Regions from separate parts of the Photobacterium toruni genome, predicted to be linked through region 1. Evidence: predicted binding sites of a transcription regulator. Region 1 holds the regulator's gene; each other region holds the start of a gene.
The links. Region 1 encodes PurR, which represses purine synthesis genes. Its sites were predicted from a motif close to TNANGNAAACGTTTNCNTNA; they were not measured.
Positions count from the first base shown of each region.

Region 2: the regulator PurR is predicted to act here: its motif matches at 6,509-6,528, upstream of OC457_RS03880 (formate--tetrahydrofolate ligase).
Region 3: the regulator PurR is predicted to act here: its motif matches at 5,974-5,993, upstream of OC457_RS00635 (uracil-xanthine permease family protein).
Region 4: the regulator PurR is predicted to act here: its motif matches at 3,273-3,292, upstream of metK (methionine adenosyltransferase).

Region 1 covers NZ_AP024854.1:1,297,520-1,306,017, reverse strand. Annotated here, with positions in the region: gene hypE (hydrogenase expression/formation protein HypE) at 1-451, opposite strand, end outside; gene hypD (hydrogenase formation protein HypD) at 448-1,569, opposite strand; gene OC457_RS06210 (HypC/HybG/HupF family hydrogenase formation chaperone) at 1,566-1,805, opposite strand; gene hypB (hydrogenase nickel incorporation protein HypB) at 1,808-2,545, opposite strand; gene OC457_RS06200 (hypothetical protein) at 2,958-3,533, shown strand; gene OC457_RS06195 (trypsin-like serine protease) at 3,796-4,815, shown strand; gene OC457_RS06190 (hypothetical protein) at 4,872-5,270, opposite strand; gene purR (HTH-type transcriptional repressor PurR) at 5,985-6,989, shown strand; gene OC457_RS06180 (TfoX/Sxy family DNA transformation protein) at 7,360-7,947, shown strand; one part of gene OC457_RS06175 (IS630 family transposase) at 8,102-8,498, opposite strand, start outside.
Region 2 covers NZ_AP024854.1:756,253-764,750, reverse strand. Annotated here, with positions in the region: gene OC457_RS03905 (SDR family NAD(P)-dependent oxidoreductase) at 1-250, shown strand, start outside; gene xthA (exodeoxyribonuclease III) at 438-1,247, shown strand; gene focA (formate transporter FocA) at 1,755-2,621, shown strand; gene pflB (formate C-acetyltransferase) at 2,678-4,951, shown strand; gene pflA (pyruvate formate lyase 1-activating protein) at 5,330-6,070, shown strand; gene OC457_RS03880 (formate--tetrahydrofolate ligase) at 6,602-8,356, shown strand.
Region 3 covers NZ_AP024854.1:133,325-141,822, reverse strand. Annotated here, with positions in the region: gene gmk (guanylate kinase) at 1-495, shown strand, start outside; gene rpoZ (DNA-directed RNA polymerase subunit omega) at 547-825, shown strand; gene spoT (bifunctional GTP diphosphokinase/guanosine-3',5'-bis pyrophosphate 3'-pyrophosphohydrolase) at 841-2,943, shown strand; gene trmH (tRNA (guanosine(18)-2'-O)-methyltransferase TrmH) at 3,068-3,796, shown strand; gene recG (ATP-dependent DNA helicase RecG) at 3,799-5,880, shown strand; gene OC457_RS00635 (uracil-xanthine permease family protein) at 6,155-7,564, shown strand; gene envZ (two-component system sensor histidine kinase EnvZ) at 7,656-8,498, opposite strand, start outside.
Region 4 covers NZ_AP024854.1:442,499-450,996, forward strand. Annotated here, with positions in the region: gene rsmE (16S rRNA (uracil(1498)-N(3))-methyltransferase) at 1-139, opposite strand, end outside; gene OC457_RS02245 (endonuclease) at 373-1,083, opposite strand; gene OC457_RS02250 (SprT family zinc-dependent metalloprotease) at 1,207-1,698, opposite strand; gene metK (methionine adenosyltransferase) at 1,851-3,005, opposite strand; gene tkt (transketolase) at 3,398-5,410, shown strand; gene OC457_RS02265 (hypothetical protein) at 6,051-6,395, shown strand; gene fliB (flagellin lysine-N-methylase) at 6,937-8,124, opposite strand.

The sequences.
Region 1 (8,498 bases):
TAATAAAAATACCGTCAGCGCAACCTTTTGGTACCACTTTGGTATCACCACAAACAATTTTAGCACCTGAAATGCTTAACTCATTTGCCATGCTATTAACGATGGTTTTAAGCTTATCGATTTCAAAACCTTCTTCGATAATCACACTACAACTTAAATATTGTGGTTGTGCGCCCATCATCGCTAAATCATTCACAGTACCTGCAATGGCCAATTTACCAATGTTACCACCAGCAAAAAACAACGGTGACACTGTAAATGAATCAGTGGTAAAGGCAGTTTTACCTTCAAGGGTTAATACCGCAGCATCTTCTTCACTACGCAGAATCGCATTATCAAACGCTTTAAAGAATAAGCCTTTAATCAGCTTATTCATTTCCTGACCGCCACCGCCATGACTTAGTTGAATAGATTTTGTAGTCGATAAAGCGGAGAAATCTTGTTCACTCATTTTACACCTCGGTAACGGAAATACGCATTACACGCACCTTCTGAACTCACCATACAACTGCCGAGTGGCGTTTGTGGCGTACAACCTCGACCAAAGACTTTACAATCTTTTGGTTTTGCTAAACCACGTAAAATATCACCACATTGACACGCTTTATGATCATCAATGGGTGTCATTGGCAAGCAAGCAGCAAATTTAATTTCAGCATCACGATGACGATATTTTTCATTCAATTGTAATGCTGAGTTAGCAATCGGGCCTAAACCACGCCAACGGAAACTATCACGAATATCAAAACAGCGTTTAACCGCCGCTTGAGCAACCGTGTTACCTTCTTCTGTTACCGCGCGTGTATATTGGACATCAAGTTCAGCAACACCAGCAACCTTTTGCTTAGTTAAGCGCAGAATAGATTCCATTACATCAACAGGTTCAAACCCTGCTACAACAACGGGCGTTTGGTATTTTTCAACCACTGGGCGGTAAATTTTAGCGCCTTCAATAACACTTACATGTGAAGGACCAATAAAGGCATTCACCTTAACGGCAGGATCAGCCATCACCACATCAATTGCAGGTGGCACTAAAACATGGTTAATATGGAAATAAAGGTTATTGACCTGACGTTGCTCGGCGAGTTCAATTAAAATCGCCGTCATTGGGGTTGAGGTTTCAAAACCAATCGCAAAGAAAACGACGTCTTTATCAGGATTATCAAGGGCAATCGTTAAGCAATCAAGCGGATCATAAATTGGGCGAATATCACACCCTTTAGCGCGATATTGTGCCAAGCTACCTTTTGAACCTGGAACACGAATCATGTCGCCTAAAGTGACTAAAATCACATTAGGTTGACTCGCTAATGCCGCTGCGTGATCAATACGTTCTTTAGGCATCACACACACAGGACAACCGGGACCATGAATAAAATCAATATTCTCGGGCAATAACTGCTTTAAGCCATATTTCATAATAGTATGTGTATGACCGCCACACACTTCCATTACTTGCATCGGTTCAGGTAAATCAACCGCAAGTTGCTTAATCTGTTCTGCTAAGCTCAATACTGTATCGGCATCACGAAAGCCTTCATACAGTTTTTTAAGATCAAAACTCATATTGGAAGTGGCCCTGATTCATCCATAATAAACTGATACATTTCAAGGCTTTCTTGTGCATCTTTATCATTGATTTTGCTCATTATAAAGCCAATATGAACCAATACATACTCACCAATAACAAGCGGATCCATTAATAAATGGCAGCTTACACGGCGTTTTACGCCCATGGTATCTACGGTAACAGTATTATCTTCGTGAATTTCTACGACCTGAGAGGGAATCGATAAACACATAATTACGCTTCCTGTGGACGTTGATTAGCGGTTAGCCACTTAACTAAAGGAGCAAACGTTGCTTCATCTTTGGTTGATAGTGTAATCACTTCAACATTAGGATTTAATTTCTTAAGCTGTGCTTTTGCTTCTTCAATACTGAAATCAAAATACGGTAATAAATCACATTTAGTAATCAAGACCACATCCGCACGACGGAACATCACTGGGTATTTTTCAATTTTATCATCGCCTTCTGGAACAGAAACCAAGACAATATTTTTATGTGTACCCACATCATAGCTTGCAGGACAAACCAAGTTACCTACATTTTCAACAAAGCAAATATCAAGATTTTTAAGATCAACATGGTGTAATGCACCGTGAACCATGAAGGCATCAAGATGACAAGCAGAACCCGTTTGAATTTGGTATGCATCAATACCGTGTGCTTTTAAGCGATCAGCATCACGTGAGGTTTCTAAATCACCCTCAATCACTGCATATTTTAAATCAGTATGTTGATGTAAGTGCTCAAGTAATGTGGTTTTACCGCTACCTGGGCTACTCATCAAATTAAATGCGGTTACATTTTGCGCTTCAAAATGAGCACGATTATGTGCAGCTTCTATATCATTCTTATCTAGAATTTTATGGATAACTGACAATGTTTTTTTATCATTTAATTGTGGATTTGCTTGTAGTTGATGATGATGGTGGTGATCACCTCTTGGTAATGAACAACCGCAATCTTGGCACATAAGAACTCCAGCATAGGGGGGCTTTTAGCTATCGTTTTAATCAAAAATACAGATAAACGTTAGAAAAAATTAAACAGGACTCAGTTCAGGTAATTAAACACTCAAATTCTGAGAATTATGAGCATTGATTATCTATGCTTTGAAAGGATAAAGCAATTTGTGTGATAATTTATTTTGCGGGTTATTAGATTGATATTATATATATATCCCCCTCACAGCCTAACTGATAAAATAAACAGGCTACGATTCAGTTTAGCTTCAGACTTAATGACAATAATATGACATAACCTAAATGTGTATGCGTATGTTATATCATAAGCACTTCAAGATTAATCACGCGGAGACTTGCTTTTATGCTCTCTCACGCTTTCTTGAATAATAATGTTATTCATCGAACAAAAGAGAAATCATAATGCAAACAAAAACATCTAACTTAAAAACCAAACTTCTTAAATTAGCGGCACCAATAGCATTAGCTTGTGTATTTGCAGCAGCACCAACAGTAGCGATGGCTCAAGACGCTCCAAATGCTTCTATGATGGCATCTCAAAAAATCACAGCCGAGCAACAACATGTTGCTAGCGAAATTGGTAAGATTCAACAAGAGCTTGCTGCTATTCGCGTGAAGACATTAAAAGCAAATCCTCAACTTATTACTGAGATGAAAGCTTACGAAACAGCATTTAACAATAAAGTTAAAGCATTAGGTTACCAGCCAGAAAAACTTATTAAGCGCGCTCAAGAAATCCAAGTTGAAGCGGCGAAGAAAGATATCTCAAATGACACTCGTACTGATTTAATCAAAGAATTTACAACAATTCGTACTACGCTTGAAAAGCAACAACGTACTATTTTGAATGATCCTGCAATCAGCAAGCAAGATAAAAAAGTGCAAGATGATGTTATTAATGCCATGAAAAAAGTAGATTCAAAAACAACTGATTTACTTAAACAACTTGATCAACTTGTAATGCAATTCAGAAAATAGTCTTTAACTTTAATTAGCTAAATAAAAAGAGAATAACATTTTAGTTTGTTATTCTCTTTTTATTATTATAGTTAAAACCACTCTATATATGTTTATTTAAAAACAACAAATATATACCAATCATTAAATTTTTAGCACAATTAAGTAATAACGATATTCCACTATTAAAATTGATAATTATTCTTATTACAGATATTATTGACACTTAACTTAAAATAACAATTTATCCTATTGTCGCACTTAAAACTTCAAAGGTAATGTTATGATATTTTTCAATAAATATACTTATTCAATTATTTTACTCTTTTTTTCATCTGTTGCTTATGGCGAATCACCACCAATAGAGCAGCCACAACACCCCTATGCTGCTGATATTCATAGTATAAATATTAATACGCTAAAAACAACAACCTGCCAAGGTTCATTAATCAGTCCCAGTTGGATCCTGACCCATTTAAAATGCGTTAATGGGAAAAATACCGAAACAACAGCACATTTTATGTCAAATAATGGTTTTATTTCTATTCACCCTGTTGAACGTGTATTTAAATTTAAACAGAAAAAATTAGCATTATTATTCTTATCAACTCCTGTTAATAATATTCAACCAATCAAACTTTTACGTTACCCTCTTTTACCTGAACATGGCAAGTTTACAGCAACAATTATTCAATCTTACCATCAAGGTGAAAAAGATTTTATTAACGGTATCAATAATAAAAAATTATCACACCTAACTAAATTACCCTTTGTAAAACAATCTAAAGGTGGCGGTTGGATAATCGAAACACACATGCTAGGTGATGTGCAAATTGGTTTTACTCTTAACAAAAATAAGGCAATACAAACATCGTATCTAGCTAAAACTATTGACCGAGTAATTAATGATAATTCAGGTGAATCAGTGGAATGGGTAGATCGTCAAACACTGATTGATACTATCAATTGTGAGAAAGATGGCACTTGTATTGAGCTACCTGAATGTCCTGATGGTGTTCAAGATTGTGGCGACCCTTGTGATTGGGCTATTGATTGCACTCCACCAGCAGTCGTTACCCCAGAATGTCCTGACGGTGTTCAAGATTGTGGCGACCCTTGTGATTGGGCTATTGATTGCACTCCACCAGCAGTCGTTACCCCAGAATGCCCTGACGGTGTTCAAGATTGTGGTCTAGATCCTTGTGTTGTTACAGATAATTGCTTACCTCTAGCGATACAACAACATTATCATCTTCATGTGGCGTCAATATTTACTACAAAAACAATACAGCAAATAAGTTAATAGCCTATTTAAAGCATAAAAAAAGAGTTGCACATGATAATGCGCAACTCTTTTTATTACGATAATTTAATCGCTTTATTTTGACTAAGCAATTTCATTCCATTTACGATCTTGGCAAACCATACCACTATTGCAACAATAGCAATCGCACCGCCAACAAAAGGTAATATGCTCAATATCTTCGCTAGAAGATCACTATGTACCCAATATTCAGCACCAGCAATCATTCCTGTGGTTGTTGCTGCAGAAACGCCTAACACTACAAAGAAGGTTAAAAACAAAAAGAAGCTACGAATAATAGTGTAGTAATGGCTATAGGCAACTTCATCAGCGCCTTTATCAAGTTTATAACCAGCATAAATAATGGCGATAATTCCTGACAATAATAAAGTAAACGGGGTTAGAAAGCTGGCAATATAAGCAAACCAAATACCCTTTTTATGTTCTTCCGTCATCATATTGTTCCGAATAAATAAGCAATGTAATAAACTAATTATCACAGGTATTTACTTGAGTTCAAGTTTCGCTCTAAATTACGATGATCGGGATCAACTTCTCAAATATTACCGTCGCTAGAGTCTGCTATAACACCCTAAACCGACACTTCCCGTCATTAATAACAACCAAAATAAATTTAATCATTGCGCTTAATGGTACCCACTGAGTGTAATTACCGCTTCTGTTCTGGCATTTCAACCATAAGATACTAACCAAAGACAGCCTTAAATAGTTAATCAAGTGTATAATTGAGACGTTTCTGTTCATAACTATCCTTACCTACTATCATAGTATTAAAGTGCAGCATATTTTTAAATGTCGGTTGTAAATTCCATTAAATTTGCTGAAAATTACGATTTTTTGTTGATAGTTGTCAAATAATTTACTCCCAGACAATTGAAACGTTGCACTACGCGTAACACTCAGTAAAATGTGAACGCAAGCGATTACACTTGAAAAACATGTAATAATTATAAAAGCCGCGAATAAATGCGGCTTTTGGTGTTAATACTATTTAAGTATGCAATAGACACATTATCGGTGCCAAATTGAATAATTAACGAGAAACTTTACCTAAAAACATTGAATTATATTCATCTCAGTAATTACTCAATTTGGTACCTCACGATTAGCTAGAAACATCTCTAGCACCCATTATTAGAAGAATAAATATGGCAACCATTAAAGATGTTGCACGTATGGCTGGTGTTTCAACGACAACAGTTTCACACGTGATCAATAAAACACGCTTTGTCGCAGAAGCAACACAGAAGAAAGTACTGGCAGCCGTTGAAGATCTCAATTATGCACCAAGTGCTGTTGCTCGCAGTCTAAAATGTAATACCACTCGCACCATTGGTATGTTGGTAACTAAATCAACTAACCCTTTCTTTGCTGAAGTTGTGCATGGTGTTGAAGAGTATTGTTACCGTGAAGGCTACACGCTAATTTTATGTAATACGGAAGGTAACCTTTCTAAGCAATATGATTACTTACGCATGCTTGCGGAAAAGCGTGTTGATGGCTTATTAGTAATGTGTTCCGATCTTGATCAGAAATTATTGGATCTGCTTGAGCGTCAAAAAGACCTGCCAATGGTGATAATGGACTGGGGTCCAGAAAGCCCGCATACCGATAAAATTCAGGATAATGCTGAACAAGGTGGCTACATTGCGACTAAATACTTTATCGAGCATGGTCATAGCCGTATTGGGTGTTTGTCTGGCCATACAGATAAATCTACTTGTCGTGAACGCTTAAAGGGCTTTAATAAAGCCATGGCAGAAGCTAACTTAACCGTTAATGAAGACTGGATCCTTGAAGGTGACTTTGAGTGTGACTCTGCGGTGAAAGCAGCTGAAAAATATATTGCTATGGCAGAGCGTCCAACGGCTATTTTCTGCTTCAATGACATCATGGCAATGGCACTAATTAGTACCTTTGAACAAGCAGGATTACGCGTTCCTGGTGATATTTCTATTATTGGTTACGACAATATTGATCTTGCCCCTTACTTCGCGCCACCACTAACGACTATTCATCAGCCGAAACGTCGTTTAGGTAAAACAGCCATTAAAATCTTAATGGAGCGAATGAAGAACAAAGATCATGAACGTCAAATTTTTGAAATGGCGCCTGCAATTGTAGAGCGCAAGTCGGTAAAAGATTTACGCTAATACGACAACCTACTTATCAAGCCAATATTTATATTGGCTTTTTTTCTAACACCTCAATTCAACTCTCAGCGCTTTCAAAATTGTCATCGCCGTAAAAACATGAACAATATCACAGATTCACCAGTCACTATTAATATTCAAAGTCATCTTGTTAAAATATCGAATATAATGAACCCCGTAAATACATATAATAGTAAGCAAAAGACTTACAAGATATAAATAATACTTCACTATTGATAATATTATTTATAAAGTAATACATGGATGATTTAAAGTAGAAATTTTATCTCGTAAATAACTTTAATAATACAAAGTTAATTTACAGCTACTTTAATGTTAGGTGACACTCATTTATTCACCGAGTAGAAGTATGGACAAACCAATATTAAAAAATTCATTACAGCTATTAGATCATTTAGGGGATATTAAATCGCGATCCATGTTTGGCGGTTTTGGTATTTTCGCTGGTGAGACAATGTTCGCACTAGTCGTTAATAATAAACTCCATCTCAGAGCAAATGCAAAAAATGAAGAGGAATTTAAACAAGCGGGTTTGAAACCCTATATATATGAAAAGCGCGGTTTTCCCGTCATAACAAAACATTATGCTATTCTTGATGAATGGTGGGAACAACCTGAAAAAATCAAAGAACAAGCAAACTATTCTCTTAAGGCAGCACAAGCTGACAAAAAAGCAAAAGAATGTTGCACTCCTGATAGAATAAAAGATTTACCAAACCTACGCCTTTCAAATGAAAGGATGCTTAAAAAAGTAGGTATTAAAACGATTGAACAACTCCATAATATTGGTGCACTCGACGCTTATAAAGCATTACAAAAAATACAAGAGGCATCTTTAAGTTTGGAATTACTATGGGCATTGGAAGGCGCTATACATGGCCAACATTGGTCAGTAATACCAGAAAGCAGACGCAATGAACTGCTAGCTAAACTATAATAAATATATTCGTCAACTGGCTAAGTGACGCTTAAGAATAAAGAGGCCCTGTGCCTCTTTAATTTATTCCGCATATACATTTACAAACCGATTTAGCTATTCCTATCAAGCTTAGTATTTAGCTACAATTGAATAGTAATACCAATCTGGAAAATTAACTGGTCAGGTTGATCCAATCTCTTGAACACATTCTAGTGATGCGTGAAGCCGATTCATTAAACTGATTCCATGCAAGGCAGACCTTATCGAGAATGTCGTTATAATCAGAAAAATTTTGATTAGCGAGATAGTGTTGTCGTAACCAACTCCAAACTTGTTCTATTGGGTTAAGTTCTGGGGAATATGGTGGAAGTTTGATGATGCTGAGATTATTAAACGGATTAGCAATATCGTCAGTATGCCAGCCTGCACCATCCATCACTACAATAGCATAACGACCTTTTTCTGTGGTTCGTGATATCTGAGCAAGGTGCTCAGTCATTATTTCTTTATTTACCCAAGGTACCACTAACGCCTCACCAACTCCTCTTGCTGGGCACACCGAACCAAAT
Region 2 (8,498 bases), 540 kb from region 1:
CCTACAAGGTGTCCGTGTTAACTCTGTATGCCCAAGCCTTGTGAAAACTAATATGACCAATAGCTGGCCTGATGATATTCGTAATAAATTTAACGAACGCATTCCACTTGGTCGTGCCGCTGAACCTGAAGAAGTAGCAGCTGTTATGAGCTTCTTAGCAAGTGATGATGCAAGCTTCGTTAATGGTGTTAACCTACCTGTTGATGGTGGTGTAACTGCATCTGACGGCCAACCTAAAATCGTTGCTTAATTTCGCTAGTAATAAATATACACCATGAAGGCAGTTCTTTATCTTTCTCGCTGCCTTCTCTTATTATCTTCTCCCCATATTAATTTATCCCAGCGTTCTTCCAATAAATAGACACGATTCTCATCATTCATCTATGCTAATATCCTTGTTTATCCATCATTAAAACTGACATTAATCGGAATAAACAATGAAAGTAATATCATTTAATATCAATGGACTACGTGCTCGCTTACATCAACTTCAAGCTATTATTGATAAGCATCAACCTGATGTTATCGGTTTACAAGAAATTAAAGTTCATGATGATGCATTTCCGTTAGCAGATGTCGAGGCAATGGGCTATAAAGTCTACTTTCATGGTCAAAAAGCCCATTACGGTGTCGCTATGTTATGTAAACAAGAACCTATTAGCGTTCAAAAAGGCTTTCCAAGCGATGATGATGAAGCGCAACGCCGCATGATAATGGCAACGTTTAAACAAGAAAATGGCAGCAATATAACCATAATGAACGGTTATTTTCCTCAAGGTGATAACGTTAAGCACGAAACTAAATTTCCTGCGAAAGAAAAATTCTACACAGATCTGATGAATTACCTTAACACCGCACATACTAACGATGAACAACTTATCGTAATGGGTGATATTAATATCAGCCCTATCGATTTAGATATTGGTATTGGTCCTATCAATGCTAAACGTTGGTTAAAAACAGGGAAATGCTCATTTCAACCCATTGAACGTCAATGGCTACAAACATTATTAGACTGGGGGTTTGTTGATACTTTCCGCCAATTGCATCCAACAGTAGACGATCAATTTTCGTGGTTTGATTATCGCTCAAAAGGCTTTGTTGATAATAGAGGCCTGCGCATTGATGTCATTCTAGCCACACCAACATTGGCAGATCGTTGCATTGAATCCGGTATCGATTATGAGCTTCGTAGCATAGAAAAACCCTCAGATCACGCACCCATTTGGTCAACCTTCAACAATTGATGCCGTCATTAAGCCTCAAAAGTAACCAAAGCTAATATAAGAATGACAACCCAAAGCCGACTATCATTAGTAGCGGCTTTGGGTTATTTTGCATATATATTCATCACGGCGCTGGAACAATACCTTTACAGAATAAGCTTAAACTATATTGATGAATATTATTCATCGCCAAAATGAATATAAAAAAAGTTGAATCAATATTTTTTAAGCGGCATAAATACGTTAAAAAAATATATCAATAATCATAACTTATTGATTTTAAATGGCGCTTAATTTTGTGATTATGGTTGTAAAATTATGAAATTAAATTACATTAAAATTTTTTTTAGTTTTCTCAAAAAAATTATACCGTTTAAATTCAAATGATTACATTATTTTGCAGTGTCATAATATGTCTAATTTTGTTATAAATTTTCACCGCAATGATCCAGATCAAGTTTATGATTCACAACCTTTGCTATTATTCTTGTAGCCAAACTTAAACCATTAAAGAGCACCCCTGTGAAAATGGAAACTAATCCTTTTGACTCACTGATGCCACCAGCAATGGCACATAAAGCCGAAGAAGTCGGCGTTTATAAAGCGACAAAACACCCATTACAGTCATTCTTTTTAGCGATAACTGCTGGTGTTTTTATTTCAATTGCTTTTGTATTTTACACAACAGTTACTACTGGCGCTGGTGATATGCCTTGGGGTATGTCTAAGTTTGTCGGTGGTTTAGCATTTAGTTTAGGTTTAATCCTAGTAGTTATATGCGGTGGCGAGTTATTCACCTCTTCTGTATTAACCACTGTTGCTCGTGCAAGCAGTCGCATTACTACTAGTCAGTTAATGAAAAACTGGGGCATTGTTTACTTCGGTAACTTTGTTGGAGCAATTTTCTTCGTTGCTTGTATTTGGATTGCAGAACAACACCTTGGCGCAAATGGCCAATGGGGTATTAATGCAATGAAAATTGCTCAACATAAACTTCATCATGATTTTGGACAAGCCATTGTTTTAGGTATGTTATGTAACCTAATGGTTTGTCTTGCAACATGGATGACTTTCTCATGCCGTAGTGCTACTGATAAAGTTATGGTAATGTTGCTACCCGTTGCAATGTTTGTTGCATGTGGTTTTGAGCACTGTATTGCAAATATGTTTATGATCCCTATGGGTATCGTAATTCATGCATTCGCTGGTCCTGAATTCTGGACAATGACAGGTATCGACCCTGCTCAGTTTGCAGATTTAACAGTTCATAATTTTGTTGTAAACAATCTAATCCCAGTGACCATTGGTAATATCATTGGTGGTGGTGTATTAGTTGGTCTAACATATTGGATTATTCATCGTCGTCCAGAACTTAATGGCAATAGCCATCACTAAGTTTTGACACGATAACACTTATTTTTTTCTACTGAATAGTAATAGGTAGGTATACAATGGCAGAGCAATTTGCTGCATGGGAAGGCTTTACAGCTGGTGATTGGCAGAACGAAGTAAACGTTCGTGACTTTATCCAAAAGAACTACACACCTTTCGAAGGTGACGGCTCTTTCCTAGAGACAGAAGCAACTCCAGCTACAGCTAAACTTTGGGAAGCTGTAATGGTAGGCATCAAACAGGAAAACGCGACTCACGCACCTGTTGATTTCGATACTGACGTTGTTTCTACTATCACTGCACACGATGCTGGTTACATCGACCAAGAGCTTGAGACTATCGTAGGTCTTCAAACTGACGCGCCTCTTAAGCGTGGTTTGATCCCTAACGGTGGTATCCGCATGATCGAAAACTCATGCAAAGTATACGGTCGTGAACTAGATCCTACTATCAAGAAGGTTTACTCAGAACTTCGTAAAACACACAACCAAGGTGTTTTCGATATCTACACTCCTTCTATCATCAAATGTCGTAAGTCTGGTGTTCTAACTGGTCTTCCTGATGCATACGGCCGTGGTCGTATCATTGGTGACTACCGTCGTATCGCGCTTTACGGTATCGACAAACTAATGGCTGACAAGCTAGCTCAATTCAAATCTCTAGAAGAGATGTTTGAAAAGGGCGAAGATCTTCAAATGACTATGCAACGTCGTGAAGAGATCTGTGAGCAACACCGTGCACTTGGTCAAATCAAGACTATGGCTGCTAAATACGGTTGTGATATTTCACTACCTGCTGCTACTGCACAAGAAGCTATTCAGTGGACTTACTTCGGCTACCTAGCTGCTGTTAAATCACAAAACGGTGCTGCAATGTCTCTAGGTCGTACTTCGACTTTCCTAGACATCTTCATCGAGCGTGATATCGCCGCTGGTAAGATCACTGAAGCTCAAGCGCAAGAAATGATCGACCACTTCGTAATGAAGCTACGTATGGTTCGTTTCCTACGTACTCCTGAATACGATGAGTTGTTCTCTGGTGACCCAATCTGGGCAACAGAATCAATGGGTGGTATGGGTCTTGACGGTCGTACACTAGTTACTCGTTCAAACTTCCGTTTCCTAAACAGCCTATACACAATGGGTCCTTCTCCAGAGCCAAACATCACTGTTCTTTGGTCTGAGAAACTACCTGTAGGCTTCAAGAAGTTCTGTGCGAAGGTATCTATCGATACTTCTTCTATCCAGTACGAAAACGATGACCTAATGCGTCCAGACATGAACTCTGACGATTATGCTATCGCTTGTTGTGTATCGCCAATGGTTGTTGGTAAGCAAATGCAGTTCTTTGGTGCACGTGCTAACCTTGCTAAAACTATGCTTTACGCAATCAACGGCGGCGTTGATGAGAAGCTTAAGATCCAAGTGGGTCCTAAAGAAGCGCCAATCGCTGATGCTGATTTCCATTACGAAAATGTTCTAGCTCGTCTAGACCACTTCATGGATTGGTTAGCAACAACTTACGTTTCTGCTCTAAACGCAATTCACTGGAGCCACGACAAGTACAGCTACGAAGCATCGCTAATGGCTCTACACGATCGTGACATCAAGCGTACAATGGCTTGTGGTATCGCTGGTCTATCTGTTGCAGCTGACTCACTATCTGCAATCAAATACGCTAAAGTAACTCCTATCCGTGATGAAGATGGCTTAGCCGTAGACTTCAGCATCGAAGGTGATTACCCTAAATTTGGTAACAACGATGCTCGCGTAGATGACATCGCTTGTGACCTTGTTGAGCGTTTCATGAACAAGATCCGTACTCACAAGATGTACCGTGATGCGATCCCTACTCAGTCTATCCTAACTATCACATCTAACGTTGTGTACGGTAAGAAGACTGGTAACACTCCAGACGGTCGTCGTGCAGGTGCTCCTTTCGCACCAGGTGCTAACCCAATGCACGGTCGTGACGAAAAAGGCGCTGTAGCTTCACTTACTTCTGTAGGTAAACTACCGTTTGCACACGCTAAAGATGGTATTTCATACACATTCTCTATCGTTCCAAACGCACTAGGTAAAGATCTTGATACTCAAGAAACTAACCTTGCTGGCCTAATGGATGGTTACTTCCACCATGAGTCAGGCATCGAAGGTGGTCAACACCTAAACGTTAACGTTCTTAACCGCGAAACTCTAGAAGACGCAGTTAAGCACCCTGAGAACTACCCACAGTTAACTATCCGTGTATCTGGTTATGCTGTGCGTTTTAACTCTCTAACTGCTGAACAGCAGGCTGACGTTATCGCTCGTACTTTCACAGCTTCTCTATAATATAGAGTCTTCTGTGTAGGAAGTTCGCTTCCTAATAAAAACCGGCTTATATAGCCGGTTTTTTTATACCCTCAATTTAAAGATAGTAATATCAAACACTGCTGTAATCATATTTATCCCAATCTTTATACCAATACCATAAATTAAGAGTCACCTTTCAAACACATTAAACTTCCAACGGTATGCTCAATGCAGTGGTACATTAAATTTGGCAACAACAAAACCGACAATGATTAAAAAAAGCAATACAACAAATATAAATGGCACCCACTTTTAGGTAGCCATATCAATTAACAGATTGAGTTTTCGCTATATTCAGATCTTCTTTTGTAATAAAATAACATATAAATAAAACGCAGTATGCGGAGAAATAGAACAATGTCAGTAACAGGTCGTATTCACTCTTTCGAATCTTGCGGAACCGTCGATGGCCCAGGAATTCGGTTTATTGTATTTCTGCAAGGTTGCTTAATGCGTTGCAAATATTGCCATAACCGTGATACATGGAATCCTCATGGTGGACGAGAAGCAACAGTTGAAGAATTAATGTTCGAAGCTAAATCTTATCGTCACTTTATGAATGCATCAGGTGGTGGTGTCACTGCATCTGGCGGTGAAGCTATGATGCAGCCTGAATTTGTTCGAGATTTCTTCCGCGCAGCACAAGCTGATGGCATTCATACTTGTCTTGATACTAATGGCTATATTCGTAAACATACCGATGTCGTTGATGAAGTATTAGACGCAACAGATCTCGTCATGCTTGATCTTAAACAAATGGACGATACTATCCATCAAGATTTAGTCGGTGTTGCTAATAAACGTGTACTTGATTTTGCACGTTACTTACACCAGCGCGGTCAAAAAACATGGATCCGCTATGTTATTGTTCCTGGCTATACGGATGATGAACGATCTGCACACCTACTTGGTGAGTTCATTAAAGACATGGATAATATCGAAAAAATTGAGCTACTTCCCTACCATCAACTGGGTGAACATAAATGGGAAGCACTAGGCTTTGAATACCCATTAACTGGGGTTAAGCCACCGAAAAAAGAAACCATGGAAAACATTAAGAATATTCTTACAAGCTATGGTAAAAAAGTAATGTATTAAGCGATATCATCATTGCTGTTAATACAAAAAAAGAGCGGTTTATCTTTATCCTTGAAGGGATTAGATAAGCCGCTCTTTTCTATTTAATGCCGATGAAAAAATTTGATTTATCGTGACAAAGGTAATATTTCAACAAGAAAAGCAATTAACAACACCATAATTAACAGTGAAATTGGTAGTGTATATTGCCACTTAGTTACGGGCTCTTGCATGATAACTTCCTTTACTAAATTTACGCCCTCATTGATCAGGGTCATTTTTTATATGTTATCTACTTTAAATGTGAAGCAAAAAACAACCAATAACTAATATTGGAATAATAGCTTTCATTATCAATACCAATTTAAAATATTCCCCCTTTATCTTTGACTAAATACTAATGACCTTATAAAAAAACATAAAATGATATTTATCCATGATAAAATTATGGTATAAACCAAAAGCAAACGATTGCGTAAGCATAAAAAGACAGATTTGCAGTTAAATAAGTATTTAGTATTACTCTCTCTGCCGATGAGGAAATAAGCTATCATGAAAAGCGACATCGAAATTTGCCGTGCAACTTTACTTACACCAATTGATCGCATCGCCTTAAAGGCAGGCATTGAAGCACACGAACTTACGCCTCAAGGTAGCTTAAAAGCCAAAGTTAAGCCTGCCATTTTAAAGCGATTAATTAATAAGCCAGAAGGTAAACTAATACTAGTAACGGCAATAACACCGACTCCCCTTGGTGAAGGTAAAACAGTCACTACGATTGGCTTAGCGCAAGGTTTAGCTAAAATTAAACGCTCGGTTTTTGCTTGTATTCGACAGCCATCAATGGGACCGGTATTTGGTGTCAAGGGTGGGGCTGCTGGCGGCGGTTACAGCCAAGTTGCACCGATGGAAAAGCTTAATTTACATTTAACAGGTGACATTCACGCAGTTACCGCAGCCCATAACCTTGCCGCAGCGGCATTAGATGCTCGTCTTTATCATGAAGATCGTCTAGGTTATGACGCTTTTACTGCCCACACAGGTTTACCTGCACTACGCATTGATATAAATAATATTAGTTGGAAGCGAGTGATGGATCACAATGATCGTACGTTACGTATGATCACCATTGGTCAAAATGAACCAGGAAAAACCATTAATGGCCTTGAGCGTCATGATGGTTTTGATATTTCAGCCGCTTCTGAATTAATGGCAATTTTAGCCTTAGCGACTGATCTCGCTGATATGCGTCAACGTATAGGTAAAATAGTGGTTGCTTATAACCTTGATGGCGAACCTGTCACTACCGAAGATCTTCAGGTTGCAGGCGCAATGGCTGTTACTATGTGTGAAGCCATTGAACCGACATTAATGCAAACCTTAGAAGGTGTTCCAACCCTCATTCATGCAGGCCCATTTGCCAATATAGCTCATGGTAACTCTTCAATTATCGCTGATAAAATAGCCCTCAAATTAAGTGACTTTACGATTACTGAAGGTGGCTTTGGCTCTGATATGGGATTTGAAAAAGCTTGCAATATTAAAGCACAACAAGCACAACGGGGTCCTGATTGTGCTGTCGTTGTTGCAACCTTACGTGGAATAAAAGCGAACTCTGGACTTTATAATTTACAGCCAGGACAATCGCTACCTGATGCTATCTTTGAACCAGATAGCGCAGCTTTATTAGCAGGATTTGAAAATTTACGTTGGCATATTAATAATGCGGCTAAATATGGTGTGCCCGTTGTAGTTGCAATTAATCGCTTCCCACAAGACACCGATCAAGAACTTGAACAATTAAAACAATTGATTTTAACAACTGAATTTAATGTTCATGTTGATGTTGCGCTAAGTGAAGCTTTTGCCAAAGGTGGCGAAGGAGCAATAGAACTTGCACAAGCTGTTGTAAATGCATGTCAAACACCTGCGAATTTCACGCCATTGTATCGCTTAGATCAAACCATTGAAGAGAAATTAATGGCGATAGCTGAAGTTGGCTATGGTGCTAACAGTCTTGAGTTATCACCTTTAGCGACCCAACAGTTAGCCAAATTAAAAGCACAAGGCTTCAATAACTTGGCGATATGTATGGCCAAAACACCATTATCAATCACCACTGAACCCCATATTAAAGGCGCACCAACTGATTTTACGGTACCAGTAAGAGAGTTAAAATTATGTGCGGGAGCTGGGTTTATCTATGCGCTATGCGGCAACGTAATGACTATGCCCGGCTTGCCTGAAAAGCCTGCATTTATGAGCCTCGATCTTGATGCTGATGGCAATATTATTGGCCTAAGCTAAAGTCACATCATTAAGCAGCTAAGTATCGGTGATCATCATGGTTACCGATACGCTTACCCTACCTTGGGTATCAATCCATATGATAATAATATTTAACGATTAAATAAACCTACAAAAATAAGGGTTTTTAATTAAAATCAAA
Region 3 (8,498 bases), 1.2 Mb from region 1:
CGCCCGGGCGAGGAAAACGGCGTTCATTACAATTTCGTTAGCGTAGAAGAATTTACTGACTTAGTAGCACAAGGGGCATTCCTTGAGCATGCCGAAGTGTTTAGTAATTACTATGGTACTTCACGTCCTTGGATTGAACAGCAATTAGATAAAGGCATTGATGTCTTTTTAGATATCGATTGGCAAGGTGCGCGTCAAATTCGCAAACTTATGCCTGCCGCTAAAAGCTTATTCATTCTACCTCCGTCAAAAGAGGAACTGGAGCGTCGACTTAATACTCGTGGTCAAGACAGCGAAGCTGTTATTGCCCGCCGTATGGAAGAAGCTCGTTCAGAGATCTCACACTATAACGAATACGATTATGTGATCGTTAATGACGATTTCGATGTCGCATTAATTGACTTTAAAGCAATTATTCGTGCAGAACGATTGAAGCAAGACAAGCAAACTGCTAAATATAGAAGCATGTTGACTGCGCTACTAGCAGATCAGTAAGTTATTTTGTACAATTTTCTATTCCTAATTTAATAACCACTGGAGTCCTCCATGGCACGCGTAACCGTTCAAGACGCTGTTGATAAAATTGGCAACCGTTTCGATCTGATCCAAATTGCTGCTCGCCGCGCACGTCAAATGCAAACCGGCGGTAAGGATCCATTGGTTCCTGAAGAAAACGACAAATACACAGTAATTGCACTTCGTGAAATCGAAGAAGGCCTAATTACTAAAGATATCCTTGATGCTCGCGAGCGTCAGGAACTGCAAGAGCAAGAAGCAGCTGAATTAGCTGCGGTAAGTGCTATTGCTGGCGACAATCACCGTTAATCAGGAAACCAGGCATTGTATCTTTTTGATAGCCTGAAAGAAGTCGCAACCAAGTACCTGTCGAAGCCTCAACTTGAGGTGCTTCGACAGGCTTATCTTGTTGCTCGCGACGCCCATGAAGGCCAAACTCGTTCAACAGGCGAGCCTTATATTATCCATCCCGTTGCGGTTGCCCGTATTCTGGCGGAAATGCGTCTTGATATTGAAGCACTGATGGCAGCGCTGCTGCATGATGTGATTGAAGATACCGAGGTCACTAAAGAGGATTTAGCCTGCCGCTTTGGCGATACAGTTGCCGAATTGGTTGATGGCGTCTCTAAACTTGATAAATTAAAATTCCGCGATCGCAAAGAAGCACAAGCTGAGAATTTTCGTAAAATGATCATGGCAATGGCACATGATATTCGCGTAATTCTAATCAAACTTGCCGATCGTACTCACAACATGCGCACGTTAGGGGCTTTACGTCCTGATAAACGCCGCCGCATTGCTCGTGAAACTCTTGAAATATACTCTCCGCTTGCCCACCGCCTTGGTATCCATAACATTAAATCCGAACTTGAAGAGCTTGGCTTTGAAGCGTTATATCCCAACCGCTACCGCGTCCTAAAACAGGTCGTTGCAGCTGCCCGTGGCAATCGTAAAGAAATGATCAATAAAATTCACGCTGAAATTGAGGGTCGCCTTAATGATGCGGGAATAGCAGCAGAAGTATCTGGCCGCGAAAAGAATTTATACTCTATCTACAACAAGATGAAGAATAAAGAACAGCGCTTTCATTCGATCATGGACATCTATGCTTTTCGCGTATTAGTCAACGATCTTGATACTTGCTACCGCGTTTTGGGTCAGGTACATAACCTGTATAAGCCTCGCCCAAGCCGTATGAAAGATTATATCGCCATTCCTAAAGCCAATGGCTATCAGTCGCTGCATACTTCTCTGGTTGGCCCGCATGGCGTCCCTGTTGAAGTTCAGATTCGTACTGAAGACATGGATCAAATGGCAGATAAAGGCGTTGCCGCGCATTGGACTTATAAAGACGGTGAAGCTCCAGGTACCACCGCCCAAATTAAAGCTCAACGTTGGATGCAAAGCCTACTTGAACTGCAGCAAAGTGCGGGAAGCTCATTTGAGTTTATCGAAAACGTAAAATCTGATCTTTTCCCTGATGAAATTTATGTTTTCACCCCCAAAGGCCGTATTGTTGAATTACCTGTCGGTGCAACCGCGGTTGATTTTGCCTATGCCGTTCATACAGATATTGGTAATACCTGCGTTGGCTCTCGCGTTGATCGTCAGCCTTACCCATTAAGTAAGCCACTGAAAAATGGTCAAACCATCGACATTATCAGCGCCCCCGGTGCTCGACCTAATGCAGCATGGCTTAACTATGTGGTGACCTCACGCGCGCGAACTAAAATTCGCCAAGTGTTAAAAACCATGCGTCGTGATGAATCCATTACCCTTGGTCGTCGATTACTTAATCATGCGCTAGGTGGCGTGAGTATGCAGATTATTGCTGCTGAAAATATCACTAAAGTCTTAAGCGATCTTAAACTTGAAACCATTGATGATTTACTGACGGAGATTGGTTTAGGTGAGCTAATGAGCGTGGTTATTGCGCGCCGATTATTAGGTAACGCTGACGAACTAACGGCTAAAAATAGCGATCGTCGACTACCTATTCAAGGTGCTGATGGTATTTTACTGACCTTTGCAAATTGTTGTCATCCGATCCATGGTGATCCGATTGTGGCTCATGTTAGCCCAGGCAAAGGCTTGGTTATTCACCGTGAAGAATGTGCCAATATTCGTGGTTATCGAAAAGAACCCGATAAGTACATGGCGGTTGAGTGGAGCGAAGATTTTGAGCAAGAATTTGTTACCAATCTCAAAGTCGACATGCAAAACCATCAAGGTGCATTGGCTGATTTAACCAATACTATCGCAGCTACTGGCTCAAATATTCAAGGTCTATCGACCGAAGAAAAAGATGGTCGGTTATATACAATTACTGTTCGCTTAACAACCAAGAGTCGTGTGCACTTGGCCAATATTATGCGTCGTATTCGTATCATGCCAGATGTAGTACGAGTCGCTCGCCAAAAAAATTAACATCATTGATCTAATGAGCTGTTGATAATATTAATAAAACGCCCACTTATGGGCGTTTTGTGTATTTGACTGCCAATCCATATTATTATAGTTCTATTCTTATTCTCGCAAATAGCCTAACTGTATGACCCCTGATCGCTTTCAACGTATTCATCAAGTCTTAGCCACACGTCAACCTGATCTCACCGTGTGTATGGAAGAAGTTCACAAACCCAATAATGTTTCTGCCATTATTCGTACTGCCGATGCGGTTGGCGTCCATAAAGTGCATGCTGTGTGGCCTAAAGAGGCCATGAAAGTATTGAGCCACACCTCTGCAGGTGCACGTAACTGGGTTGAACTTGAGACTCACGATACCATGGTCAATGCCGTTAATGCCCTTAAAGCTCAAGGAATGCAGGTACTTGCCACTAATTTATCAGCCACTGCGGTTGATTTTCGTGAGGTTGATTACACCAAACCAACCGCAATTATTCTTGGTGGTGAAAAAAATGGCATCACCGCTGAAGCATTAGCACTGGCAGATCAAGATATTATTATTCCGATGGTCGGCATGGTGCAATCTCTCAATGTCTCTGTTGCCAGTGCATTAATTCTCTATGAAGCACAACGCCAACGTCAAAATGCGGGCATGTACGATCGCACCACTACCTTACTTGATGATACTGTGGTTAATCGTATTTTATTTGAACGGGGTCATCCGGTATTAGCTAATGTTGCCAAACAGAAAAACTTACCGTATCCACAATTAGATGAGCAAGGACAAATTGTTGCTGACGAACAATGGTGGGCAGCGATGCAAGCGAAGAAAATCAAACGCCCTGTTACAACCAGCGTAATTAACAAGGACTAACCATGAGCGGACAACTCCTCAATACTATCGCCCTCACCGAACTGGCTGGTGTCGGCGCCAAAATGGCTGAAAAACTGCATAAAATTGGGCTGTATAACGTCCAAGATGTATTGTTTCACTTGCCACTTCGTTATGAGGATCGCACCCGTATTTGGCCGATTAATCGCGTTTCACCGGGACAATATCTAGCGGTTCAAGGTGAAGTGAGTCATTGCAGCATTCAGTTTGGCAAACGTAAAATACTAACCGTCAAAATTGGTGATGGTACCGGCTCGGTGACGTTAAAGTTCTTTAATTTTAATGCTGCAATGAAAAACAGTTTTAGCGATGGTAAACAAGTGAAAGCTTATGGCGAGATCAAAGGTAGCCAGTTTGGACTTGAAATTATTCATCCCGATTACCATCTTTTTTCTGAACCAACGGCACTTAGCGTTGAAGAAACGTTAACGCCGGTTTATTCCACCACCGACGGTTTACGCCAAGCGACATTACGTAATTTAACTGATCAAGCACTCGCTTTACTTGCAAAGTCGGCGGTGACAGAGTTACTCCCAGCGGGTCTTTATGATCAGCAAATGACCCTTGCCCAAGCCTTACAGATCATGCATCGTCCTACGGCTGATATTGCATTAGAACAATTTGATGCAGGCAAACATCCTGCTCAAAAACGACTTATTTTAGAAGAATTGTTAGCCCAAAATTTATCAATGCTGGCACTGCGCAGTAAAGGTCAGCAACATCATAGCTGGTCATTCGCGCCACAAGACACCCTCAAGCAACAACTGCTGGCAAGCTTACCTTTCACCCCAACAGGTGCACAACAACGCGTCGTAGCTGATATTGAAGCAGATCTTAGTAAGTCCCAACCAATGATGCGTCTGGTTCAAGGGGATGTAGGCTCAGGTAAAACCTTAGTAGCTGCGCTTGCTGCTTTGCGGGCAATTGAGCACGGTTATCAAGTGGCATTAATGGCACCGACTGAATTATTAGCCGAGCAACATACGTTGAATTTTTCCCAATGGCTCAACCCGATGGGAATTGAAGTCGGTTGGATGGCGGGCAAGCTCAAAGGTAAAGCACGCGAAAAAGAACTGGTTCGCATTGCCAATGGTGACGCAAAAATGGTGGTTGGTACTCATGCCTTATTTCAAGACCAAGTAGTATTTCAGAACCTTGCCTTGATTATTATCGATGAACAGCACCGCTTTGGTGTCCATCAGCGATTAGATCTGCGTGAAAAAGGATCCGCTAATGGTTATTACCCGCATCAATTAGTAATGACCGCAACCCCAATTCCTCGCACCTTAGCCATGACTGCTTATGCCGATATGGACACTTCAGTGATCGATGAATTACCGCCAGGGCGAACACCCATTCAAACCGTTGCGCTACCTGATAGCCGCCGCCCACAAATTATTGAACGCATTCGCGCTGCATGTCAGCAAGAAGGTCGCCAAACCTATTGGGTCTGTACTTTAATCGACGAGTCGGAAGTATTAGAGGCGCAGGCGGCTTCTGATACCGCAGATGAGTTAACACGGTTACTGCCCGATCTGACGGTTGGTTTAGTCCACGGTCGAATGAAGCCCAAAGAGAAACAAGCGATTATGGCAAGTTTCAAAGCTGGTGAAATCGATTTACTGGTCGCTACCACTGTCATTGAAGTGGGTGTTGATGTGCCTAATGCCAGTTTAATGGTAATTGAAAACCCAGAACGACTTGGATTAGCGCAATTACACCAGTTACGAGGGCGGGTTGGTCGCGGTAAGATCGCCAGTCATTGTGTATTGCTTTATCACGCGCCGCTAACCAAAACCGCTCAAAAACGCTTAGCTGTATTACGTGAAAGCAGCGATGGATTTGTGATCGCTCAGCGCGATCTTGAAATTCGTGGCCCCGGTGAATTATTGGGAACTAAACAAACCGGCATTGCTGATTTTAAAGTTGCCGATTTAGTCCGTGACCAATATTTAATTCCTCAAGTTCAAAAATTAGCCCGTTATATTCATGAACAATACCCTGATAATGCCAGCGCTATTATCGATCGTTGGATAGGTCAACGGGAAAATTACTCAAACGCTTAACGCTTCTTTGATCACGGTTATAACCACCAAAAGTAATTAACCGTGATTCACTTCCTCTTCATATTTAGACCTAACGATCCCAATAATCAAAAACAAAGCAAACGATTGCTATTTTCCAAAAGATAATTACAATAGCGGCAAAATTTCACCACTTAAATCTCTGCCAGTGTTGATTTGGTTCTGACTAACAGCAATCACAGATCGTCGCCAACAACACAAGCAATCGCCCATTCAGCGCGAATAATGGATATCAGAGAATCAGTTAGGATCATCTATGACCCAGCATCACACTAGCGCAACGCCAAAAAATTCTGATCTTATTTACCGTTTAGATGATAGACCGCCATTACCACAAACGCTCTTTGCTGCAACACAGCATTTACTCGCAATGTTTGTCGCCGTTATTACTCCATCACTGATCATTTGCCAATCACTTGGCTTACCCGCCAGTGACACTAACACTATAGTCAGTATGTCATTGCTAGCCTCTGGCATCGCTTCTTTTATTCAAATTAAAACCTTTGGCCCCATCGGTTCTGGTTTACTATCGATTCAAGGCACCAGTTTTAATTTCTTAGGTCCAATTATTGGCGCAGGCTTGGCACTCAAGGCGGGTGGAGCAGATATTCAAACCATGATGGCCGCAATCTTTGGCACCATCATTTTTGCCGCTTTTACCGAAGTATTTATTTCACGCATTTTGCAACACGCTCAACGTATCATTACCCCACTGGTATCAGGCATTGTAGTGACGTTAATCGGTTTAACGCTTATTCAAATTGGCTTGACCTCTATAGGCGGCGGCTACAGTGCCATTGCCGACGGTAGCTTTGGTAGCCTTGATAATTTGATGCTAGCAGGCACCGTATTAGGCTTTATTGTGTTACTTAATCGCGTTAAAAATCCTTACTTACGGGTATCATCGATTGTTATTGCGATGGCTGCCGGAACATTATTGGCATGGCTGTTAGGAATGATAAAAACCGATATTACCAGCGCGAATCCATTAATTGCGATTCCAATGCCAATGCAATATGGTCTCAGTTTTGATTGGGGATTATTGGTACCATTGATGATTGTATTTGCGGTTACCTCACTAGAAGCTATCGGTGATATTACAGCAACCTCAGAGACCTCAGAACAGCCAGTTAAAGGACCGTTGTACATGAAACGCATCAAAGGTGGTGTGCTTGCAGATGGTTTAAATTCAGCAATGGCAGCGGTATTTAACAGTTTTCCTAATTCAACCTTTAGTCAAAACAACGGCATCATTCAATTAACAGGGGTAGCTAGCCGCTATATCGGTTATTTTGTGGCTGGAATGTTAGTGCTATTAGGTTTATTTCCTGATGTCGCTAATTTGGTGCAATTGATTCCAGAGCCCGTATTAGGCGGCGCAACCATTGTTATGTTTGGTACCATTGCCGCTTCTGGTATTCGCATTATCTCTCGCTGTCATCTCGATCGTCGTGCTATTTTAATTATGGCATTGTCTTTTTCGATGGGATTAGGCATTGCTCAAAAACCTGAAATTTTGCAATTCTTACCTGAAATTGTGAAAAGTATTTTATCGTCAGGCATGGCCGCTGGCGGTATTACCGCAATTTTATTAAATATGATTTTGCCTGATGATAATGCCGAGTCCGTTGATCTGATTGATGAAGCAAAAGTAATCGAATCCTAATTAACAGCATAAATGCACAAAGCCCGCTTCAAATTGAGAGCGGGCTTTTTATTTAACAAGGGGATGCAACCAATACTGGCTTAAATCCTCATTATTTTAGTTTATGTAATGGCAAACTAATCTCTACTCTTAGACCACCTTCGCTACGATTACGCACCGAAATAGCCCCTTCGTTTTGATCAATGATCCGTTTCACTATCGCCAATCCAAGCCCTGTCCCTTCCGTTTCATTACCTCGTGCAGAATCACCACGAGTAAGCGGTTGAAACATTTTAGTGACCTGATCTGGCGCAATACCAGGACCATCATCTTCAACACAGAACCAAGCTGACTTACGATCAACAGACGCGCCACTAGATAGCTTGACCCAGCCATTGCCATAGCGTTGTGCATTAATCACCAAATTTGCCACTGCACGTTTCAATGCAACCGCATTTGCTAACACAATGCCCGGAATCGGCGTTAATTGCTGTTCAATAACATTGCCATAGCCACCTTCAGTATGCGCGACATCTTCTAACAACAGATTAAGATCAACATCTTCTTCATCTTGTTTTTTAGTCGATTTAAGATAATCCATAAATTGACTAATAATAGCGTTACATTCTTCGGTATCAGTGATCATCGAATCAGCTAAATAACTGTCCTCTGGTGACATCATTTCGGTTGCTAATCGAATTCGTGTTAATGGAGTGCGCAAGTCATGACTTACCCCTGCCATTAATAACGCACGATCATCTTCAAGTTGTTTGATCCCTTGTGACATTTGGTTAAATGCTTTCGTCACAGATCGAATTTCAGAGGCCCCTTGCTCAGGTAACTGTGGAGGCGTTTCACCACGTCCAACTTGCAACGCGGCTTGTTCTAGCTCAACTAACGGCCTATTTTGAATACGAATAAATAACCATCCGCCAGCAATCACTAAAAAAGCAAT
Region 4 (8,498 bases), 860 kb from region 1:
TACTGCCATCAAACAGTAATACTTGTTGTCCAACTTGCATACGCATAACGCGGCCAACATGGTTAGCCGCATCGTCGCTAAGCATAACCGTACCTTGGCTTGGTAAAGGTTGTGGATGGTAAATTCGTGGAATTCTCATGATGCGGTCATCTGTCGTAATGATTGAGTAATATCAGATATTACCACGGTTAGCGGCAGAGGGAGGGCAAAAGTTAATGTCTGAAATCGCCTAAATAGAGCCGAATAAACAATAATGGTCGCGTTAAATGATGACCATTATTATCAGAGAATATTTGGTTTATCAGTTAGGCGTAAACCAAATATTTATGGGGCTGTTTACGCCATTACCGCAAAGCGAGGGAGGGGAGGATATCAAAAATTGGCTTTTTCACATGCCTCAACAACGAAAGTATTGTGATTACCTTGTTTAGCCGCAATCAGTTGATCACGTTGGCACTCCCATTGTGTCACTGGGTATTGTTTATGCCATGCTGCCATTAATTGTCGTTGCTGTTTTGATAGTGAAAAATCATATTGTTGGTTCATGTATAAGTAAGTACGCGCTATTGCTCCACGTGCTGATTCTGGAGGGTTTGCGCGTTTATTTTTAAAATCTATTCGCATTTTGCATTGCCCATAACTAACACCACTATCGTCATTCCAAGGTCTGAAATTAAAGTTAGAACGATCGCCATTTACCTCTCCGATAGCTGGGGTTAAATTGTGAAGATCAGCCTCCATTACTCTAAATTTTTGAACCTTCTTACAGGCTTTGCGGCCGCCTTCTTGCCAACACTGAAGTTGATGACCAAATTGCCATGCAGGAACAACATGCTCCCACTCAATACGACTTGCGCGTCGCTGTTGTTTTCTGACTTTATAACCACATTGTTCTAATTCAGGTACACCTTTTTTATTGACCCATTTAATTGGGCAGCCACAATAAAAACTAACGGGATGTGCTTGATAGATTTCAACAGCGATTTTTTTTGATTTAGCAAAAGAGGTTGAAGAAGAAGGGTCTGCAACAGTAACTGTAGGTATCAATGCGGCGAAGATAAGCCAGTTAGATGGAAATTTCATTGAATATCCCAATAAAAAATAAACAGTAGTTTTAGCTTACTGATATTTATCTTTTTGGGAGGGTGCAGACGCTATGCTGTAACTGTTAATTCACGTTATTACTATAACTGAACATTATTCTGATTATTGAGCATCAGTCTTATATTGTAACGGTTGTTTGCATTTGCGACAGTGGTAGCTCGCTTGACCGCGTTTAACCTTATTATGGCGACGAATAGTGAGTGGGTATTCACTACATGGGCAGTGGTAAATATAAGTTGTGCCTGCTACTGAACTGACATTAAAGTTGTGAGTAGTTTTAGGTTCGACATTAAACACAGCTGTCATGATTATTTGCCATTCGCGACCATGAGGACGAACGCGACCAAAGTGTTTAAATACCACTAAATGGGCAACTTCGTGAGCAACTACCTCATTGATAAAGGCATCAGGATTTTCAGCCAGCAAGATGGGGTTAAAGCGTAATTCCCATTTTTGTAGATGGGCTGTTCCGGCAATTTTTCCACGCTGATTAAAATTTACAGTGGGCATAGGCAGGCGTTTATTGAGGCGTTGATTAGCATGTTTGATGCAGCACTCTACGTGAGTAAGCACTTGCTTTTGTAGCGGTGTCATAGTGTGAAATACCCTAGATTAATCGATTGTGCAGCAGAGAATAAACGTGATCGACTATACACGGCAGGATAAATATTGACGATTATTTTATTTTATATATAAAAAAGGGACGAATAATCGTCCCTTAGTATTTGATAAACTTAAATTTATTATTATTTAAGTTTAGCGAAGTCGCGTAGTGCGTCTACTTTGTCTGTTTTTTCCCAAGGGAATTCTTCACGACCAAAGTGACCATATGCAGCCGTCTTTTTGTAGATAGGCTGAAGTAGGTTTAACATTTCTTGTAGGCCGTATGGGCGTAGGTCGAAGTGTTGACGAACTGCTTCAATGATAATTTCTTGATGGACTTTCTCAGTACCGAACGTTTCAATCATGATAGACGTTGGATCAGCAACACCGATAGCGTATGAAAGTTGAATTTCACAACGGTCAGCCATACCAGCGGCAACGATATTTTTCGCTACATAACGTGCTGCGTATGCTGCTGAACGGTCAACTTTTGATGGATCTTTACCTGAGAATGCACCGCCGCCGTGACGTGCTGCACCGCCGTAGGTATCAACGATAATTTTACGACCTGTTAAGCCACAGTCACCCATTGGGCCACCGATAACGAAACGACCGGTTGGGTTGATAAAGAATTTAGTTTCTTTACGTAACCACTCTTCAGGTAGTACGGGTTTGATGATTTCTTCCATTACAGCTTCACGTAGATCCGCTGTTGAAATTGAATCACTGTGCTGAGTTGATAATACAACTGCATCAATACCAACAATTTTACCTTGATCGTATTCAAACGTTACTTGAGATTTAGCATCAGGACGTAACCAAGGTAGGCTGCCGTTCTTACGTACAAGCGCTTGACGTTGAACAAGACGGTGTGCGTAAGTAATTGGTGCAGGCATTAACTCTTTAGTTTCGTTGGTTGCATAACCAAACATAATACCTTGGTCACCAGCGCCCTGCTCTTTAGGGTCTGCTTTATCAACGCCTTGGTTGATGTCTGGTGATTGCTTACCAATGGTATTTAAAACAGCACAAGAATTAGCATCAAAGCCCATATCCGAATGAATATAACCAATTTCACGGACTGTTTCACGAGTGATTTCTTCGATATCAACCCAAGCAGATGTTGTTACTTCGCCACCGACCATTACCATGCCAGTTTTTACGTAAGTTTCACAAGCAACACGTGCTTTAGGATCTTGTTCTAAAATTGCATCCAAGACTGCGTCTGAAATTTGATCTGCAATTTTATCTGGATGTCCTTCTGATACCGATTCAGAAGTAAACAGATGTTTAGCCATTGATGGTCTCACTTATATTCATAAATTTGGTAGAACGGTAGCGGTAATACTGATACTGCACTGCATTCTATACGTTTATATGTATAGAGCTACCTCCGTCTAGACGTCTATAATACCCCTGCCAGTTATAAAATCAACAATGTAATCTGTAAGGATTTAGACAAAAACCGCATTGATGCAAGGTTATGGTTTTTATTGTTACTGTTTTGAATACAAAAACTTAAAATTGAATAGATTGCATATTGTTGAATAAACTGGATTTTTTAAAAACGAAAACGTTTGCAGTCAATGGCATCTATTTGAGACAATATTGAAACGAAATTAAGTGCTCGCTGATAAATAGCGACATTATTTATTCGTAAATTATTATTTTATGACTATTTGGAGCAGATATGTCTTCTAGCAATGCGGTGTCTCGTAAAGAACTAGCCAATGCAATTCGTGCACTTAGTATGGATGGTGTGCAACAAGCGAACTCAGGTCATCCGGGTGCGCCGATGGGAATGGCAGATATTGCTGAAGTATTGTGGCGTGATCATTTGAATCATAATCCACAAAATCCAAACTGGGCTGATCGTGATCGTTTCGTATTATCAAACGGCCATGGCTCAATGCTTATTTACTCTCTGCTTCATTTGACAGGTTATGATTTATCAATTGATGATCTTAAAAATTTCCGTCAATTACACTCAAAAACACCAGGTCATCCAGAATACGGTTACGCGCCAGGTGTTGAAACGACTACCGGTCCTTTAGGTCAAGGCATTACCAATGCGGTGGGTATGGCACTGGCAGAAAAAGCCATGGCAGAGCAATTTAACCAGCAAGGGCATGAGATTGTCGATCACTATACCTACACCTTTATGGGTGATGGTTGCATGATGGAAGGTATCTCTCATGAAGCATGTTCATTAGCTGGTACTCTCGGTCTTGGTAAGCTAATTGCGTTCTGGGATGACAACGGCATCTCTATTGATGGTGAAGTAGAAGGCTGGTTTACTGATGACACAGCCAAACGCTTTGAAGCTTATGGCTGGCATGTAATTTCAACTGTTGATGGCCATGATGCTGACGCGATCAATGCTGCGATTGCTGCTGCACAAGCTGAAACAGCAAAACCAACCCTTATTTGCTGCCAAACCATTATTGGCTTTGGTTCACCGAATAAAGCCGGTTCACATGACTGTCACGGCGCGCCATTAGGTGCAGAAGAAATTGCTGCTGCGCGTGAATTCTTAGGTTGGAACCACGGTCCATTTGAAATTCCTGCTGATATTGCGGCAAAGTGGAATGCTATTGAAGCGGGTAATGCGAAAGAAACCGCGTGGGAGCAAAAGTTTGCCGCTTATAGCGCAGCTTACCCTCAATTAGCGGCTGAATTTACTCGTCGAATGAACGGTGACTTACCAACTAACTGGGACGCTGAAACTTCAAAGATCATCACCGATCTGCAAGCGAACCCTGCCAATATCGCATCACGTAAAGCATCACAAAATGCACTAGAGGCGTACGGTCAGTTATTACCTGAGTTTATGGGTGGCTCTGCTGATTTAGCACCATCAAACTTAACCATGTGGTCAGGTTCTAAATCACTGACACCGACTGATGCATCTGGCAACTACATTCACTATGGCGTACGTGAATTTGGTATGACGGCCATCATTAACGGTATTGCATTACACGGTGGTTTTGTTCCTTATGGTGCAACCTTCCTTATGTTTATGGAATACGCCCGTAATGCACTGCGTATGGCAGCTTTGATGAAGGTGCAAAATATTCAGGTTTACACTCACGACTCCATTGGTTTGGGTGAAGATGGTCCAACACACCAGCCAGTAGAGCAGGTTGCATCACTTCGTTTAACACCCAATATGAGTACGTGGCGTCCTTGTGATCAGGTTGAATCTGCGGTTGCTTGGAAATATGCGATAGAGCGTAAAGATGGTCCAACAGCGTTAATTTTCTCGCGTCAAAACCTTGATCAGCAGGATCGTAATGCAGAGCAAGTAGCGAACATCACTAAAGGTGGCTACATTCTTAAAGATTGTGCTGCTGAGCCTGAGCTTATTTTAATTGCGACAGGCTCTGAAGTGGGTATTGCAGCACAAGCGTACGCAGAGTTAACCGCTGCGGGTCGTCAAGTTCGTTTGGTTTCTATGCCTGCGACGGATTTATTTGATAAGCAAACTGCCGCTTACCGTGAAAGTGTATTACCTGCAAATGTAACTGTGCGTATTGCTATTGAAGCGGGTATTGCGGATTACTGGTACAAATATGTGGGTCTTAACGGTCGCATTATCGGGATGACAACTTTTGGTGAGTCAGCCCCTGCCGATGAGCTATTTAAGATGTTTGGTTTTACGGTAGAAAATATCGTTAAGAATGCCAATGAGTTACTTGGGTAATATGAATTTTTAGCCTCAAGTTTTTCCTTTATAAAGACCGCTAATTGCGGTCTTTTTTTATGTCGATAATTCCAGTTGACCATTAAAGTGAACGGCAGTATTTAACGATAATTCGCATTATTAAAACTAATTCGAAGCGATTGTTTTTATCGCTTTAAAAGCGTAAGAGAATACCTATAATGAGCCTTATCGAGACACGACCACAAGCCTTATAGAATCAATGGTTAGGCTATGGTTTCATTACTAAAAAAGCTTAGTTTTTTGAGGAAAAAGATATGACTGGTATCGTTAATAAAATTATTGCACTTTACACGCCTGTATTCGCTCCTATGTATAAAAGCGGTAACATAACCAAGTAAAGTTGATGTTAGGGTTTTCCTTAACCATAAACTATTTTTTAAGAAGGCTTTGAACCGATTGTTCAAAGCCTTTTTTGTGTTTAAAGTTAAGCGTATTTAGTATAAAAAAATCAGTATTCATTAAAGCTATGCTTTTTGGTTATATTATTATATTTATAAATTCTGTTAGCGATGTATTTTGCTGACATTTGTCAATTTTTAGTTTTGTTACATTATTTATCTTTTCTTTCTTTTGATTATGATTAAAATAAACTCATAAGTTTACTTTTTAGAGTGTTGTGATGAAAAAAGCTATTTTAGGATTATTAGTTGGTCTAGTTGCGATGACTTCTTTACCTACTCACGCTAATGGTTGGGGTAACTGGGGCGAGACTAAAAAAGGTCGCGTTGAGAGTGCTCGAATTTGTGGTAATAACGGTTATATCTTTAAAGTTCGTGATAGTTTTTATGTCGCAAAATATCAATCGGGTAAGCGTTTTGCTGTTGGCGTACCTGTGAAAGCACGTTTTGGCAAAAATAAATGGTTACGTGTCGAAGGGCTTAAAAACGACGGTAATTACCTTGTTAAGCGTAAGTACTACAGCCTTGCAAAAGCAAAAGCGAGCGCATGTGGTTTAGCGTGGTAAATCATTTGATATGAATTGTAGAAAGGTCGCTCAGGCGGCCTTTTTTGTCTCTAAATATTGTGGAGATGCTGGTATTACGCCCGCTGTAACGGTGAGGCATTGTTATGATGTTAGCAGGATATAACAGCTGACTTTTACAGAAGAGGCTAACCAATAGCATTTAAATGAGAATTTTGGAATTGAGTAACACTAACAACAAAATAATAACGTTACTTGTAAGCTGATTGAGGCGAATAAAACGTTTTAAAATAGTTACCTTGGGGGGGGGTACATGAAGTATGATTACAAAGTGCGGGATAGATGGATACTATTAAATACAGCCGTTTTTAGCGCAAAGTAAGACTTATATGTCGAGTAATAGGTCTTTGTGGCTTTAAAATCGTTTCTAGAGGCTATTGAATGGGACTTAGATAGGGTTAATATGGAGTGATTTTATGCATCTTATGAGTACCACTTCCTTGTGGTTTTTTATTTACCCTAGTTCTACAAATTATGTAAGAAGAACAATAATTTGTATGCATCTTTAATTAAAAATGAATTTTTAGTGTGCTTTGATTAGCATTAATGAAAGCAACTCTTCATTTATACCAACTTCACTTCTTATTTTTTTTATGTCATTAATATAATCTTTATTATGGCTGCGCGTGCGATGATAAGTTTGTATTACTAAAATCACATCATCATCAGTCAATGGACGCATAGAAGCTAATGCTGATAATGCACCACGAATGATGAAAATATCATCAATTAAGTTATCGAATACTTGGCACATAGATTTTGAAGGGAAGTCATTTTCGTAGAATATATAAATAATATAGTTAATCCAAATATGACTATTCTTAGCAAAGTATTCTCGATAGTGATTGGTGAAACCATGTTGAAGGATTTTGTATTGCTTATGGCTATCACTTTTAGTAAGGCTTAGTGCATTAAGTAGCTGCTGGTATAATAAATTAAAACGTGAAGATGCTATTTTATAACTGTGAGATGAGTCTTGATTTATATGGTAGTTAAAAATTTTAATTAATAAGCTCGGATAGAAATCAGATGAAGTACGTTGCTCACTATATAGTTTTTCAAAGTCATTATTATTAATTTTTTCACAACATAACTGTAGTCTTTTTTGTAATTCTTCTATGTTATCTTTATGAGGTTCAATTAAACGTAATGTTACACCTATATAAAAAAGACGTTGTTCTAAACTAATGTTATTAATAAAAAGAATGTCAATGATAAATTGTTGAACTGCTTCATACCAATTAGGGCGAGTATAGTTGTTTTCATCAAATGCATCGTTAGTGGTGTTTTTTTGATGAAACTGCATAGAAGTAGGGTTAAGTAATATTTGTCTTGCGGCTTCTGGACAAGATAAATATAAGTTGTGTTCTTTTTTATTACCACGGATTGTAGATGACCGAGGGTAGGTTTGACACGTCTGTGATAAACGTTGGTGACCATGCTCTTTATGTACTTCGCACAACCCGTTTTCTTCACGGAAAGGGCAAACACCGTCGTTATTAAGACGGATTTTTGCGTAATAAGGGGATGTATCACCTTTAGTTCGCATGATTACATCTGCTGATTTTACTTTTAGTGAACTCTTTTGAGTCATGAATTGATATGTTGATTTATCTATTGAGATATCCCAACTATGACAACAGTGGTCTTCACATTTTTCGGCAATGCATGAGAAATTTTTTATATATTCAGGCGTGATAATTAATCTCATATATTTATATTTTTCATCTCTAATTATTATTGATTAATGCATGTTATGCACGATTAATAAGGCGATCAAGTAAAACTAGATTTTTAGTTCAATCGTAAGGTGTTAAAAATTAAATAGGGTGAATTTTAAGCTGTATTTTTTGTAAATTTTTATTAAATGCTAACAATTTATAGACCTATTAAGATGTGTTTCTTATTTTTAGATCTCGCATTTTAAGCTAATCTTTAAAGTAAAGATTGTAATTAATAGGTGTAGTTATGGTAATGATAAGAAGATTATTGGGAATAAAAAGCAAAGTAGAAAAAAAGAGCTTAAAGACAGGCTAAATTTTGCCATATCACAGTCGGTAAGGCGCATATTTTGTTTACAAAAGC